4 regions of the Variovorax sp. RA8 genome follow, and region 1 is predicted to be linked to each of the others. Evidence: predicted binding sites of a transcription regulator. Region 1 holds the regulator's gene; each other region holds the start of a gene.

Region 1 (3,982 bases):
CGACAAGGAAGAAACCGTGCGCCACCGCCTCGAGGTCTACAGCCAGCAGACCCGGCCGCTGGTCGACTACTACGCAGCCTGGGCCAAGGCCGAACCCGGCGCCGCGCCGAAGTACCGCGCGATCAGCGGCGTCGGCAGCGTCGACGACATCACCCAGCGCGCGCTGGCCGCCCTGGCGAGCTGATCGTCAGGCGGGGCTGGAACGCAGCCCGTAGGCCTTGCCGTCGACGAACAGGTATTCGACGCGCATCACGGGCTCTCCCTTTTCTTCCTTGAGCGTGAAGCCCACGGCAGAGACGGCGGTGCCGGGCTTGATCTCCGCGACCTTCCACGCCTCCATGCGCGTCAGCGGGGCCAGTTCGAGCTCCCACTGGCGATCGGTGCGGCGAGGCACGACCGCCCGCGCGAGCAAGCCTGGCCCGTCGACCGGGGCGCTCTGCCCCGGCAGCGCCCGCTTCGCCAGGTCGGCCGGCACCTTGAGCCCCGACGGGACGTCGAGCAACAGTGCCGCATGCGGGTTCTGCCACCGCACCCGCGCCACCGTCCCTTCGAGATAGATCGGACGGTCCTGGTCGAAGCTGCTCCAGCCATGGTGCGCCCAGGCGACGGGGGTGGCCAGCGGCAAGGACGCGGCGGCGATGACGATATGGCGACGTTTCATCGGCAAAGCTCCTCTTCAGTAGGCGATCCAGCGGCCACAGAACACGACGGCCAGCCAGATCGCAGTAGATAACAACATCTGTACCCGCGCCATCGCATCGAGTTTGCGCAGCGAGCCGCGCAGATGGAACCACCCCGCGTTGAAGCCGGCGGCCACCAGCAGGCCCATCTTGACCAGGAAAGTCTGGTTCGCCAGGAGTTCCGCCGGCTGGGTGGCGAACATCAGCGAACCGCTGGCCGCCGCGAGTGCGAAGCCGCCGGCGGCGATCGAGAGCGACAACCTGGCCATGGCCGCCACTGGCAGGACGGCAGCGCGCCCGAACACCCGCATCTCGAGCGCCACCAGATTGCCGAGCAGCAGCGCGATGCCGACGATGTGGACCACCTCCAGCGCCGGATAGAGCCAGGCGTGCGAGCGCAGAGCCTCGAACATGCGCTCAGGCGCCGCCAGCCTGGGTGGCCATCAATTCCAGCACCAGCGCGATGCGCGCCTTCGCCGGCGTCAGTGCGCTGGCGTCGCGCAGCGGCGCACCCGGCGTGGGAAGAATGCGCCCCTGAGGGCAACGCGTGGCGCGCACGACCGCAATGCCCGCCGACTGCGCCCGCAGCGCGGCCGCTTCCAGCGCCTCATGCAGGGTGCCGTTGCCAGTCGCCGCGAGCACCAGGCCCTGCACCGGCTCCGCAGTGCCTGCTTGCCGCTCCAGGACCAGCGCGTCGATGATGCTGCCGCGCGCTTCCGCGTGGCTCACCAGGATCTCCACCCGCGGCCAGCGGGTGGCCTGCCGCATAAGGTCGAAACACAGGCGTGCCGGCTCCGGCGACGAGGCGGGCCAGTTCCTGAGCTCGCGCAAGCCGCCCTCTTCCACATAGGCCACCGGCCCCGCATCGCCGGAACCGAAGGCGTCGACCCGGTAGGTGTGTACCTTCTGCACATCGAAGGCGCTGTGCACCGTGCCCGCGCACACCGCCACCACGCCCCTTGCACCAGGGCTCGCTGCCACCGCGACGGCATCGCGCAGGTTCTGCGGGCCGTCGGGCGTCAGCGCGGTCGCCGGCCGCATGGCGCTGGTCAGTACCACCGGCTTGGACGGCGCCAACACCGACTGAAGGAAGAATGCGGTTTCCTCCAAGGTATCGGTGCCGTGGGTGATGACCACGCCTGCCACGTCGGGCTGTGCCAGCCAATGAGCACAGCGCTCGGCCACGCTGCGCCAGATCGCGTAGCCCATGTCCTTGCTGTCGACCTGCGCCACCTGCTCGGTCTGCAGCACGATGCCCGCGGGCGCCGCAATGCCCTCGAGCAGTTCGGTCACCCCCACTTGGGCGGCGGTGTAGCCGACGTTGTCGGCCGCCGAACCCGAGCGGCCCGCGATGGTGCCGCCCGTGCCCAGGACGACCACACGACGCCTGCCTTCGCTGATGTTGTCGGCCATGACTTGCCAAAGCTCCGGAAACTGGTTAAAAATACAGGTACTGGATATTCAGCCAGTGCCGCAAGGAGTCGTCAATGCAGTTCGCCGCCAAGCTTACCGCCCGCCAGCAACAGATTCTGGACCTCATCCAGAGCGCCATCGCACGCACTGGCGCGCCGCCCACCCGTGCCGAGATCGCCGCCGAGCTGGGCTTCAAGTCCGCCAATGCGGCCGAGGAGCATCTGCAGGCCTTGGCGCGCAAGGGCGTCATCGAGCTCGTGAGCGGCACCTCGCGTGGCATCCGGCTCAAGGGCGATGCGCTGCGCTCGCTGAACGAATCGCGCAACAACCAGTTCTCGCTCTCACTGCCCGGCATGGCCCAGCTCGCGCTGCCGTTGATCGGGCGCGTCGCCGCCGGTTCCCCCATCCTGGCGCAGGAGCACGTGGACCAGACCTACTATGTGGAGAACACGCTGTTCCAGCGGCAACCCGACTACTTGCTCAAGGTGCGCGGCATGTCCATGCGCGATGCCGGCATCATGGACGGCGATCTGCTCGCCGTGCAGGCCACCAAGGAGGCCCGCAACGGCCAGATCGTCGTGGCCCGACTGGGCGACGAGGTCACAGTCAAGCGCCTCAAGCGCAACAAGCAAGTCATCGAACTGCACGCCGAGAACCCCGACTATCCCACCATCATCGTGCAGCCGGGCGAGCCCTTCGAGATCGAGGGCCTCGCCGTCGGCCTGATCCGCAACACGATGCTGATGTAGCCGCACAAGGCGGCAATGAGCGAACCCGCTCATGCTGCCCCAGCGGCTGCGACAGGTGGCGGGCGTATGGCCAAGGGCCATCACCCTGTCGCGGCCGGCGAAAGCAATCCTGCCTGTGTTCAATCTCTGACCTTCATGGAGTTCACATGGGAATCGCTCTGCTCAGCTTCGTCGACCTGTTCATGCCCCTTCAATCGCTGGCCAGCCGCTGGATACCGTCGCGCCGCCGAAGCGCCTCCGGCCTCCGTTACGTCGGCATCCGCCCCAGTTGCGCCGTGCGTCCCGCCGCGCCGGCATCCCGCCTGTCGGCACCGCCCCGCCCGCTGCGCGTGGTGCGCACGGTCGATGCGCAACACAAGGGGCCAAGCACCGGCCGAGTCGTGATCTCCGGCCGCATGGCGGACGTCTGCGCCGAACTCGACCGGCTGGCCGCCCTCGAAGCGGCAGGCGCCGCACCCTCGCCCGGCCATCTGCATTGACGACCGCGGCGCCCTGGGTCCGGGCGCGCTGAGCGCCCGTCGCGCGGAGCATGTCCCAGGAGCGCCCTGCGCTTCTGGCGCATGGCGCACAGGCCCCCTGATAGTGCGAGGCACAATGGCACGCCATGAACATCGTGATCCTCGACGACTATCAGGACGCAGTGCGCAAACTGCGCTGTGCCTCCAAGCTCGACGCGTATGCCGCCAAGGTCTACACCAACACGGTCAAGGGCATCGGACAGCTCTCGGTGAGGCTCAAGGATGCCGACGTGATCGTGCTGATCCGCGAACGCACCCAGATCTCGCGCCAGCTGATCGAGAAGCTGCCCAAGCTCAAGCTGATCTCGCAAACCGGGCGGGCCGGCCCCCACATCGACGTCAATGCATGCACCGAGCATGGCGTTGCAGTCGCCGAAGGCTCGGGCTCGCCGCTGGCGCCGGCCGAGCTCACCTGGGCGCTCATCATGGCGGCGATGCGCCGCCTGCCGCAGTACATCAGCAACCTCAAGCATGGCGCCTGGCAGCAATCGGGACTCAAGTCCGCCTCCATGCCGCCCAACTTCGGACTGGGCTCGGTGCTCAAGGGCAAGACGCTGTGCATCTGGGGCTACGGCCGCATCGGGCAATTGGTGGCGCGCTATGGCCAGGCCTTCGGCATGCA
Region 2 (3,982 bases), 810 kb from region 1:
GGACGCGGACGCGATCGCCTCGGGTGCCCGATCCACGCCGGTGGCCGCATGTCCACGCTGCGCGAACCATTGCATGTGCCTCCCCGCGCCGCAGGCCACGTCGAGCACGGTGGCGCCCGGGGCGAGCAGGTGCGACCAGCGCGCGACCCAGGGGGAGGGCGGGAGATCGTGGCTCAGAAGCAAGCCCAGAGCTGGTCGACCAGCGCCACCAGGAACGCGGGGCGGGTGTAGAGGCCGAACACCGCCAGGAGCGCCAGCACCGCGGCCGTCAGCCAGCTGGCGTGCACGAGATGGTGGCGGGTGCTCGGGCGCATGAGGTTCAGGCCGGCTGAGGGGCCGGCCGGCGCACGATCGCGCCTTCCTTGACCGGCAGGTTGACCAGCGCTGCGGCTACGCCCAGCGCGATCGCGAGATACCAGACGATGCTGTAGCTGCCGGTGCTGTCGTAGAGATAGCCGCCGAGCCAGACGCCGAGGAAGGAGCCGACCTGGTGGCTCAGGAACACGAAGCCGCCCAGCATCGAGAGATGCGCCACGCCGAAGATCTGTGCCACGATGCCGCTGGTGAGCGGCACGGTCGACAGCCACAGGAACCCCATCACGCTCGCGAAGACGTACACCGACAGGGGCGTGATGGGCGCCGCCAGGAAGACCGCGATGGTCGCAGCACGGCTGAAGTAAATCGCGGCCAGCAGCTTGCGCTTGGGGAGCCGTGCCCCGAGCGAGCCGGCGACATAGGTGCCGAACACATTGAACAGGCCGACGAGCGCCAGCGCATAGCTTGCCACTTCGGGCGAGAGCCCCTTGTCGCGCAGGTAGCTCGGCATGTGCACACCGATGAAGGCCAGCTGGAAGCCGCAGACGAAATACCCCGCCATCAAGAGCACGAAGCTGGGGTACTTGAAGGCCTCACCCACGGCCTGGAGGATGGTCTGGTCGCGATGGGCGACGGCGGCGTGTCCGAAGCGTGGCTCTCGCAGGCCGAAGGCGAGTGGCACGATCAGCAGCACCATGACCGCCAGCACCAGCAGGGCCGTATGCCAACCGAAGCCCGCGATCAGTTGCCCCTCCACCGGGACCATCAGGAACTGGCCGAAGGAGCCCGCCGCGGCCGCAACGCCCATGGCCCACGATCGCCGCTCGACCGGGATCTGCCGGCCGATCACGCCGTAGATCACGGCGTAGGTGGTGCCGGCCTGCGCCGCGCCGATCAGCACGCCGGCGGTCAGCGCGAAGATGAGCGGCGTGGGCGACAGCGCCATGCCCGCCAGGCCGACGGCGTAGAGGACGGCGCCCGCCACCAGCACGCGGAAGGCGCCCAGCTTGTCGGCCAGCATGCCGGCGAAGACGCCGATCACGCCCCAGGCCAGGTTCTGGATGGCGAGCGCCAGCGAGAAGCCCTGGCGCGACCAGCCCTGCTCCTGCGTGATCGGCTGGAGCCACAGCCCGAAGCCGTGGCGGATCCCCATCGAGAGGGTGACGATCATCGCGCCGCAGAACAGGACCTGCTTGAGCGAGAGCGGCTGGGATTGACCGTGCATCCGGCGACTGTATCCAAAAGAGAAAGGCTGCATCGGCCGCGGCCGCGACACGGATTGTTGATATTTTCGGGCGGCGTTGATGCGCCCGGCGCATCGGCGTCGCTCTGTATGTCCATCCAGGTTTTCGGGAAGCCCACGCATACAATCCGCCCCCATGGCGACTCTCCCCAAGACTCCCCCGGCCTATTCCGAAGGCTCCATCCGCGTCCTCAAGGGCCTCGAGCCCGTCAAGCAGCGGCCGGGCATGTACACCCGCACCGACAACCCGCTGCACATCATCCAGGAAGTGCTGGACAACGCGGCCGACGAAGCGCTGGCCGGCTACGGCAAGAAGATCAAGGTCACGCTGCACACCGACGCCTCGGTCAGCGTCGAGGACGACGGCCGCGGCATCCCCTTCGGCCTGCATCCCGAAGAGAAGGCGCCCGTGATCGAGCTGGTCTACACCCGGCTGCACGCGGGCGGCAAGTTCGACAAGGGCGCGGGCGGCGCCTACAGCTTCTCGGGCGGCCTGCACGGGGTCGGCGTGTCGGTGACCAATGCGCTGTCGAAGCGGCTCGAGGTCCAGTCCTTTCGCGAAGGCTCGGCCGCGCGAATCGTGTTTGCCGCCGGCGATGTGGTCGAGCCGCTCCAGGTTCGTCCAATTGAAACCGGCGAGCGCCGCCAGGGCACCACGGTGCGCGCCTGGCCCGACCCCAAGTACTTCGAATCCGGCACGCTGCCGGTCAACGAGCTGACCCATCTGCTGCGCAGCAAGGCGGTGCTGATGCCCGGCGTGACCGTCACGCTGGTGGTCGAGAAGACCAAGGAGACCCAGCAGTGGCTCTACAAGGGCGGGCTGCGCGACTACCTGATGCAGACGCTCAACGCCGACCCGGTGATCCCGCTGTTCGAAGGCGCCGGCCATGCCGACAAGAACGCCGACAACTTTGCCGAAGGCGAGGGCGCCGAGTGGTGCGTGGCCTTCACCGAGGACGGCCAGCCGGTGCGCGAGAGCTACGTCAACCTGATCCCCACCAGCGCCGGAGGCACCCACGAGAGCGGCTTGCGCGACGGCCTGTTCAACGCGGTCAAGAGCTTCGTCGACTTGCACTCGCTCCTGCCCAAGGGCGTGAAGCTGCTGCCGGAGGACGTGTTCGCGCGCGCGTCGTACGTGCTCTCGGCGAAGGTGCTGGACCCGCAGTTCCAGGGCCAGATCAAGGAGCGGCTCAACTCGCGCGATGCGGTGCGGCTGGTCTCCAGCTTCGTGCGCCCGGCGCTGGAGCTGTGGCTCAACCAGCACGTCGACTACGGCAGGAAGCTCGCCGAGCTGGCCATCAAGGCCGCGCAGACCCGCCAGCGCGCCGGGCAGAAGGTCGAGAAGCGCAAGGGCTCGGGCGTGGCGGTGCTGCCGGGCAAGCTGACCGATTGCGAGAGCAAGGACATCGCCCACAACGAGGTCTTCCTGGTCGAAGGCGATTCGGCCGGCGGCAGCGCCAAGATGGGCCGCGACAAGGAAAGCCAGGCGATCCTGCCGCTGCGCGGCAAGGTGCTCAACACCTGGGAGGTGGAGCGCGACCGCCTGTTCGCCAACACCGAGATCCACGACATCTCGGTCGCCATCGGGGTCGACCCGCACGGTCCGGAAGACTCGCCCGACCTCTCCGGCCTGCGCTACGGCAAGATCTGCATCCTCTCGGACGCCGACGTCGACGGCTCGCACATCCAGGTGCTGCTGCTCACGCTCTTCTTCCGGCACTTCCCCAAGCTCATCGACACCGGCCATGTCTACGTGGCCAAGCCGCCGCTGTTTCGCGTCGATGCGCCGGCGCGCGGCAAGAAGCCGGCGTCCAAGGTCTACGCGCTCGACGAGGGCGAGCTCACCGCCATTCTCGACAAGCTGCGCAAGGACGGCGTGCGCGAGAACGCCTGGAGCATCAGCCGCTTCAAGGGCCTGGGCGAGATGAGCGCCGAGCAGCTGTGGGAGACCACGCTCAACCCCGACACCCGCCGCCTGCTGCAGGTGCGCCTGGGTCGCTTCGACCTCCTGGGCACGCAGGGCGAGATCACCAAGCTGATGGGCAAGGGCGAGGCCGCCGCGCGGCGCGAGCTCATGGAGCTGCGCGCCGACGACGTCGAAGTCGACGTCTGAAGGCCCGCGCCTTCAGGACATGAAGGCGCCGGGCACGGGCGCCTCGCCGAGCGCGTTGCGCAGCACCGCCCAGTGCATTGCCTCGTCGCCGAGGATGCTGGCCGCGGCCTTGGCCAGCGCGCGGTCGTCGAACAGCGGCACCGCGCCCAGGTAGGCGCTGACCGCGCCTTGCTCCAGCTTGGCGGCAAAGCGCAGCACATCGGCCTGCGACTTCAGCTGCGCGGTCGGGAAGTCGTACTTCGCCTTGGCGCCCACGGCCTTGCCGCCGAGCTTCTCGACCGTCGCCGCGAGCAGCGCGGCATGGGCCCGGT
Region 3 (3,982 bases), 2.2 Mb from region 1:
CCGGCTACAAGCAGCCCAGGCTGATCGAGTTCCGCACCGACCTGCCGAAGACGCCGGTGGGGAAGATCCTGCGTCGCGAGCTGCGCGACAAGAAGTAGCGGTGCATCCATGGTGGCGCCGGTCGCGATCGTGGCAGCCATGCAGGAGGAGCTCGGCGCGCTGCTCTCCGCCATGCCGGACGAGCAGCGCGTGCGCGTCGCCGGCCGCGACTTCTGGGCCGGGCATCTGCAGGGCCAGCCGGTGGTCGCGGTGCTGTCGCGCATTGGGAAGGTTGCGGCGGCCACGACCGCCACCGTGCTGCTCGAACGCTTCGGCGTGCGCGCCATCGTCTTCACCGGCGTGGCCGGCGGGCTGGCGCCCGGCGTACGGGTGGGCGACGTGGTGGTGGCGAGCCGCCTGCTGCAGCACGACCTGGACGCATCGCCGATCTTTCCGCGCTACGAGGTGCCGCTGACCGGGCACGCGCGCTTCGCGACCGACACCGCCATCAGCGATGCGCTGGCGGCGGTGGCGGAGCGGCTGCTGGGCGATCCGGTCGCGTTGCTGGGCCAACAGGTGGTCGACGACTTCGGCCTTCACGCGCCGCGCCTGCACCGCGGCCTGGTGGTGAGCGGCGACCGATTCATTGCTCGCGCCGCCGACAGCGCGGCGCTGCGCCATGACCTGCCCGACGCGCTGGCCTGCGAGATGGAAGGCGCCGCCGTGGCGCAGGTCTGCCACGACTATCGCGTCCCCTTCGCCGCGGTGCGAGCCATTTCGGACCGCGCCGACGACCAGGCCCATGCCGACTTCCTGCGCTTTGTCGCCGCAGTCGCGAGCCGCTACAGCCTGGCCCTGATCGAGGCCTGGCTCGCCGGGCTGCCCGGCCCCCGCGCTACTTGAGCCAGCCGCGCCGCCGGAAGTACCACATCGGCACCAGCGCGCTGGCGACCATCAGCACGATCGCGTAGACGTAGCCATAGCGCCAGTCGAGCTCCGGAATGAGCTTGAAGTTCATGCCGTACACGCTCGCGATCAGCGTCGGCGGCAGCAGCGCCACGCTCGCCACCGAGAAGATCTTGATGGTCTTGTTCTGGTTGATGTTGATGAAGCCGACGGTGGCGTCCATCAGGAAGTTGATCTTGTCGAACAGGAAGGCCGTGTGGTTGTCCAGCGACTCGATGTCGCGCAGGATCTGTCGCGCCTCCTCGAACTGGTCGGCGTTGAGCATGCGGCTGCGCATCATGAAGCTCACCGCGCGGCGCGTGTCCATCACGTTGCGGCGGATGCGGCCGTTCAGGTCTTCCTGGCGCGCGATCGCGGCCAGCACCTCGCCGGCCAGTTCGTCGCTCACGTTGCCTTCGAGCACCTTCTTGCCGGCGACTTCCAGCTCGTCGTAGATGTTCTCCAGCGAGTCGGCCGAGTACTCGGCATCGGCGTCGAAGAGCTTGAGCAGGACCTCCTTGGCGTCCTCGATCAGCCCGGGTGCGCGGCGCGCGCGCATGCGCAGCAGGCGGAACACCGGCACGTCCTCGTCATGGATCGAGAACAGCACGCCGCGGCTGCGCAGTTCGGTGTTGTGCTGGTTGAGGATGAAGGCCACGCGCACCGAGCGCGGGTTCTCGTCGTCATCGATCAGGAAGTCGCTGCGCACGTGCAGCTCGCCGTTGTCTTCCTCGTAGAAGCGCGCCGACTCCTCGATGTCCTCGTCCATCGCATCCTCGGGGATGGACAGGCCGTAGTACTGCTTGATCCAGCGCTTCTCCTCCAGCGTGGGCGATTCGAGATCGACCCAGATCGGCTGGAATTTCGACAGTTCCTCGAGCGCTTCGATCTCTTCCTGGACGAGGCGGCCGTTGGCGAGCGTGAAGATGTTGAGCATGGCTCACTCCCGGGTGGTGTTGTGGCGTTGGCGAGGGGCGGGGGGCGCTTTCAAATCCCTGGCCAACGACGCGTCACAGGGGAGTTGAAAGCTGCCGAGGCGGAACGGTGTCCATTCGAAGTCTCCGGTTGCAGCGAGGCGCGATTATGTCACCGGCGTCTTGCATTTTCCTGAGGGGATCTGGATGGATATCCAGTAAAGTCGCGCTCGATGTGTAGTCCACTGCGTCACTGAAATGGCACCCGCTGTCCGCACGATACGGGCGCGCTGCCGCGTTACAAATGCTCGCGATGCCGTCGGGCATCGCTGCGCTTTGCGCCTTGCATCGCATCCCGTCTCGCACGGCCCTCGGGTGCCATTTCAATGACGCAGTGGACCGGCGTCGCGATCCCCGTCCCACTGCGCCAGGAAGAGCGCCTCGCCGCGGTTCTCGCGGAGCTCAACGAGGCACAGCGGGCGGCCGTCGAGCACGGGGCCGGGGAAGCGTCGCCGGACCCGCGCCCGCTGCTCGTGATCGCCGGCGCCGGCTCGGGCAAGACCAGCACCCTGGCGCACCGCGTGGCCCATCTGATCGCGCACGGCGCCGATCCGCAGCGCATCCTCCTCCTGACCTTCTCACGCCGCGCCGCGCAAGAGATGGAGCGGCGCGCCGGCCAGGTGCTGGCAAAGGTGCTCGGGCTGCGTTCGGAGGCCCCGCCGTCCTTGCCCTGGGCCGGCACCTTCCACGGCATCGGCGCCCGGCTGCTGCGCGAATATGCCGCGCAGATCGGTCTCGACGCCAGCTTCACCATCCACGACCGCGGCGACGCCGAGGACCTCATGGGCCTGGTGCGCAACGACATCGGCCTGGCCGCGATGGAGCGCCGCTTTCCGCGCAAGGGCACCTGCCTGGCGATCTACTCGCGCACCGTCAACGGCGGCGCGCCGCTGGCCGAGGTGCTGGCCCAGGCCTTCCCCTGGTGCGCCGAATGGGAGGCCGAGCTCAAGCGCCTGTTCGGCGCCTACGTAGAGGCCAAGCAGGCGCAGCAGGTGCTCGACTACGACGACCTGCTGCTGTACTGGGCCGAGATGGTGGCGGAGCCCTCGCTCGCGGCGCAGCTGGGCGCGCGCTTCGACCATGTGCTCGTCGACGAGTACCAGGACACCAACCTGCTGCAGTCCGCCATCCTGCACGCCCTCAAGCCCGACGGCCGCGGCCTCACTGTGGTGGGTGACGATGCGCAGGCGATCTATTCCTTTCGCGGCGCCACGGTGCGCAACATCCTCGACTTCCCGGGGCAGTTCACCCAGCCCGCGCGAATCGTCACGCTGGAGCGCAACTACCGCTCGACCCAGCCGATCCTCGACGTCTCCAATGCCGTGATCGCGGGGGCGGCCGAGCGCCATGCCAAGACGCTGTGGACCGACAAGCCCTCGATGGGCCGGCCGCAGCTGGTGCTGGTGCCCGACGAGGCCCAACAGGCCCGCTTCGTGGCGGAGCGCGTGCTGGCGCACCGCGAAGGCGGGCTGGCCCTGAAAGCACAGGCCGTGCTGTTCCGCACTTCGAGTCACAGCGCGGCGCTGGAGCTCGAGCTGGCACGGCGCAACATCCCCTTCGTCAAGTACGGCGGGCTCAAGTTCCTGGAGGCCGCGCATGTGAAGGACCTGCTGGCGGTGCTGCGCTTCGCGCAGAACCCGCGCGGGCGCATGGCGGGCTTTCGCGTCACCCAGCTGATCCCGGGAATCGGGCCTGCCACCTCGACGCGGCTGCTCGACGGGATGGCCAATGCGGAAGATCCGGCTGCCGTGGTGCAGGCCTTCCAGCCGCCCGCTGCCGCAAAGGAGGAGTGGGCACGCTTCGCAGCGATCTATGCGCAGCTGCGTGCCCCGGAACTCGCCTGGCCGGCCGACATGGAGCTCGCACTGCGCTGGTACCTGCCGCACCTGGAGCGGCTGCACGACGATGCCGGATTGCGCCGCGGCGACGTCGAGCAGCTGGCCCGCCTGGCCTCCGGCTATACCTCGCGCGAGCGCTTCCTGACCGAGCTCACGCTCGATCCGCCCGAGGCCACCAGCGACCGGCCCGGCCCGCCCCTGCTCGACGAGGACTACCTGATCCTCTCCACCATCCATTCGGCGAAG
Region 4 (3,982 bases), 1.4 Mb from region 1:
TGCCAAAAGCCTAAACAGGAAGCGGTGATTACGCTCTCACTATTGGAATGTCTGCCCAGTTGGTAGTGTAGGCTGGTGTCCTTCGTTCCTGCTTCATGGAGAATGCTCGTTTGTCCCCATGCAAGCCTGCACTTCCCAAGATGATCGTGCCCTTGCCATACCGTCCGTTGAGCTTGTCCAAGGTGGTCATCAATGTCCCCTTGTCTTCAGGCTCTGGCTCAAGGTTGAGTTCAAATTGTTCAATGCCACCATCTTGAAGCTCCAAGAGCATGACTCCAGCCTTGGCATAGTTGAATCCTGCCTTGTAGATATTGCGCAGGCCTGACAGTGCAGCTTCAGCTATCAGTCTGGTGTCGCATGTAGGTCTACGCAGTGGGATGGTCATGCTCCTGCTGTACTGGGGATCTTTCCTGAAGGGACTAGTACGGATGAAGCACAGGACTTGGCCGGCGTTGCCTCCTTGCTTTCTGAGCTTCTCTGATGCCCTTGTAGCGAACTCTGTGACTGCCTCGGTCAGCTCGTGCAGTTCGGTGAGTGGTGTGCCAAACGACCTGGTACAGGCGATCTCCTTTTTGGCTGGTGCATGCTCCTCCAAGTCAATGCAGGATGTTCCTTGAAGCTCACGAACAGTCCTCTCCAGCACCACACTGAAACGGCTCCTGATGGTTGCCGCATCTATGCGGATGAGATCCTGCACAGTCATGATTCCACCGGCTTTGAGCTGCTCACTGATTCGCGGACCCACTCCCCAAACTTCACCCACCTCAGTCCTTGCGAAAACATCGTCAAGCTCTGCGGGTGACAGGGTTGAGAAGTCGCAGACTTGAGCTAGCTTCTCAGGGTAGGAACCCGGCTTCCTCTCGCTCGTTTTGGCGACATGGTTTGCCAGCTTTGCAAGTGTCTTGGTGTTGGCTATCCCAATCCCACAAGGTATGCCTACCCATTGCAGGATTCGACTTCTGAGCTTGAGGCCTCTTTCCACATGGTCAGTGTTGATGCCTGATAAATCAACAAATGATTCATCTATGGAATACACCTCAACACGATGACCAAAGCCTGAGATGATGCTAGCTACTCTGTCGGATAAATCACCGTAAAGAGCAAAGTTGGCAGACAGGGCAACAAGTCCATGTGTCTCAGCCATACTTTTAATCTGGAACCATGGGGCACCCATTTTTATGCCCAATGACTTTGCTTCGTTCGAGCGTGCTATGGCACATCCATCATTATTAGAAAGAACAATGACAGGCAAGCCGTTCAGCGATGGTCTGAAGACTCTTTCGCAACTTACATAGAAGTTGTTTCCATCAACAAGTGCGAACATGACATCACGCCTTGAACCGCTTGAGAGAGGTCAGCACCACTCCCCAGATTTCCAGTAGCTGGCCGTCTTTGGGGATGATGTCTGGGTAGGTTGGGTTGCCTGCCTTGAGCCTTATGACACCAGCGCGCTTGTAGAGGTACTTGCAGACAAATTCGTTGTCTAGGACGGCGATGACGATGTGCCCATGGGCGGGTCGGATGGCTCTGTCCACGAGGAGGGTATCCCTGTCCCAGATGCCGTACTCCTTCATGCTGTCCCCTCTCACAGTCATCCAGTAGGAGGCTGCTGGATGGATGAGAAGCTCTTCCAAAATGTCCACTCGCTTGGCTCCCAAATCCTCGGCTGGACTCGGGAAGCCTGCCCTCACATGCTCCTCAAGCTCCGTTATTGATAGCGGGGTGAGGTTGACTGGGATAGGAGCAAGGCTGTACATCCATCCAGTGTAAGCCGGTGGTGGTCGGTGGTGGCGAAAACTTGCCTGACCTGGTGGGACATGTGCTCAAAAATTCAGCATGCGGATTGCTGTTTGCCATGCGAAGTTGACAATCAAAATTAACCTGCTATTTATATTCAAACAGGATTAATCGCTGCCACACCAAATCCAATACTTAATTCAATATGCTTCCCAGCCATGAATTCTAAAAACCCTCAGAAATGAGGATTTTTTTTGACAATTACAAATAACCTGCTATTTATATATTATCAAATTCTTAGTAAAGTTTGGCAGGATCATTTGCTTGGTCGCGGTGATTGAGAAAGTGAAAAAGCCTTCAGTGATGAAGGCTTTTCTTATGGGTGACTCATTTTACTCAAGTGTCAACTTTTGCTTAGAAACTACGTTTTTGTAAACTGCAAGCTCATCTTTAACTTGTGCAGTGAACTGCTCTGGTGTGTTGCCGATGATGATTGAACCAGTGTCTTCAATTCTTTTTCTTACTGCTGGGTCTTTCAGAGCTTCAACTACACCATCATGAATCTTGGTGACAACTTCTTTAGGCATGTTCTTTGGGCCGGTGATGCCGTAGTAAGCCATGCGGTTGACGGACTCTAATCCGACTTCCTTGAAGGTAGGAACATCAGGAAGTTCTTTCAACCTGTTAGGAGCGGCGACAACGATTGGAATCAATCTTCCAGTTTTGATGTGCTGATAAGTTGATGGAAAGTTGTCAAAAATCATTGGCACTTGTCCACCTACAGTATCTGTCAATGCAGGGCCAGCACCTCTGTATGGAATGTGAGTCACGAATGTTTGAGTCTGGCTTTTGTAGGACTCCATTAACAAGTGACCAATACCACCAGCACCTGACGAAGCATAGGAATACTTTCCTGGATTCGCTTTCAACACTGCCAAGAACTCTTTGTAAGTCCTAGCTGGGAATGATGGGTGCACAGCAATGATGTTTGGGGTTGCTGCGATGTTTGTGATGTATGTGAAATCGTTGATTGGGTCGTAAGGTGTCTTCGGATTGATGGCTGGGTTTGCAGCAGTGCTGGACACAGTTGCGATTCCAAGCTTGTAGCCGTCTGGAGAAGCCTTGGCTGTCTCGTTAGCTCCCACGATTCCACCACCACCAGCCTTATTGATGACGATGACAGATTGCCCGAATGCTTTGCCTAAAGGCTCACTGATGACACGGGCCACGATGTCAGTTGTTCCACCAGTAGCGAATGGAACTTGAAGTTCAACAGGCTTGGTCGGGTAGCTTTGTGCCATTGCTGAGAATGTGCATAAAGTTGAAGCAATCGCAATTGCTGAAATTTTAAAGATGTTCTTCATAAGGTGTCTCCTTTGTTGTTATGAATGAATTCACCTTAGCAAATATATTGTGATTGTCAATATCTCTTAGTCAAAAGATATTGTGATTCATAATTGACTTTGGTTTTCTTTTTGCTATAGATATATAGAACAACAAAAGGAAAACCATGAAACACACAAGAATATTTATAGGATGCATGCTGTTAGTTTCAGCCAGTGCATATGCTCAACAAAACTCAACTGGATTAGGTGCAACCACCGTTGGCGGCTCTGGAATCATCACCCGCATCTATTCCAATAATTCTGTAAGCATTGGAGAAGGTGCATCTGCCAATGAATCTGGGGTAGCCATCGGTGTTGGAACTACTACAGGTCAAAGTGGTGTCGCCATCGGTAGAGATAGCAGTGCTGAAGACAATGCCGTATCTCTTGGGACTAACAATTATGTAGAAGGCTCCAATGTGGGTGTTGGCAACAACATTAATGTCACTGGAGTAGCGAACTCTGTAGCACTGGGGAATGGCACCTCAGCCACGAGAAGCAATGAGGTCGCTGTAGGCGGTAGAACGATTGGTGGCCTTGGCGTCGCTACATCCAATGACCAGGCTGCTAACTTCGGCCAAGCAAAGGCGATGGTGAGCAATGGTGTGACTCAGGCTGTCACTACTTCTGCCGCATACACAGATGCGGTGGCTACTTCCACATTGGGCTCAGCCAATGCCTATACAGACAACATAACGGCTGGTATCAAGCAAGAAGCTGTGACTGAGGCGAACGCCTATACGGACAATGTTGGTGCTTCTGTCTTGAACAATGCCAATACTTACACTGACAACACAGTGAAGGGCTATGCGAGAAAAGACTATGTAGATGCTGCGGTAGCTGGTGGTGTGAAGCAAGCC

The links. Region 1 encodes LexA, which represses DNA repair genes until DNA is damaged. Its sites were predicted from a motif close to ACTGTATNNNNATACAGT; they were not measured.
Region 2: E5P3_RS14300 (DNA topoisomerase IV subunit B) is a predicted target of LexA. The motif match lies at 1,644-1,661, and genes of this name have one in related genera.
Region 3: E5P3_RS28555 (ATP-dependent helicase) is a predicted target of LexA. The motif match lies at 2,041-2,058, and genes of this name have one in related genera.
Region 4: E5P3_RS25155 (LexA family protein) is a predicted target of LexA. The motif match lies at 1,886-1,903, and genes of this name have one in related genera.

What each region holds. Positions count from the first base shown of each region.
Region 1 is NZ_LR594662.1:3,844,486-3,848,467, forward strand. Features, by position in the region: gene adk (adenylate kinase) at 1-184, shown strand, start outside; gene E5P3_RS17980 (DUF6152 family protein) at 188-661, opposite strand; gene E5P3_RS17985 (hypothetical protein) at 677-1,093, opposite strand; gene E5P3_RS17990 (asparaginase) at 1,098-2,093, opposite strand; gene lexA (transcriptional repressor LexA) at 2,168-2,842, shown strand; gene E5P3_RS18000 (hypothetical protein) at 2,989-3,321, shown strand; gene E5P3_RS18005 (D-2-hydroxyacid dehydrogenase family protein) at 3,447-3,982, shown strand, end outside.
Region 2 is NZ_LR594662.1:3,031,740-3,035,721, forward strand. Features, by position in the region: gene E5P3_RS14285 (class I SAM-dependent methyltransferase) at 1-183, opposite strand, end outside; gene E5P3_RS14290 (hypothetical protein) at 174-314, opposite strand; gene E5P3_RS14295 (MFS transporter) at 320-1,540, opposite strand; gene E5P3_RS14300 (DNA topoisomerase IV subunit B) at 1,695-3,671, shown strand; gene E5P3_RS14305 (ferritin-like domain-containing protein) at 3,684-3,982, opposite strand, start outside.
Region 3 is NZ_LR594662.1:5,996,882-6,000,863, reverse strand. Features, by position in the region: gene E5P3_RS28570 (long-chain-fatty-acid--CoA ligase) at 1-98, shown strand, start outside; gene E5P3_RS28565 (5'-methylthioadenosine/adenosylhomocysteine nucleosidase) at 109-882, shown strand; gene corA (magnesium/cobalt transporter CorA) at 875-1,861, opposite strand; gene E5P3_RS28555 (ATP-dependent helicase) at 2,225-3,982, shown strand, end outside.
Region 4 is NZ_LR594662.1:5,275,795-5,279,776, forward strand. Features, by position in the region: gene E5P3_RS25145 (hypothetical protein) at 1-28, shown strand, start outside; gene E5P3_RS25150 (Y-family DNA polymerase) at 29-1,324, opposite strand; gene E5P3_RS25155 (LexA family protein) at 1,329-1,757, opposite strand; gene E5P3_RS25160 (tripartite tricarboxylate transporter substrate binding protein BugE) at 2,130-3,038, opposite strand; gene E5P3_RS25165 (YadA-like family protein) at 3,248-3,982, shown strand, end outside.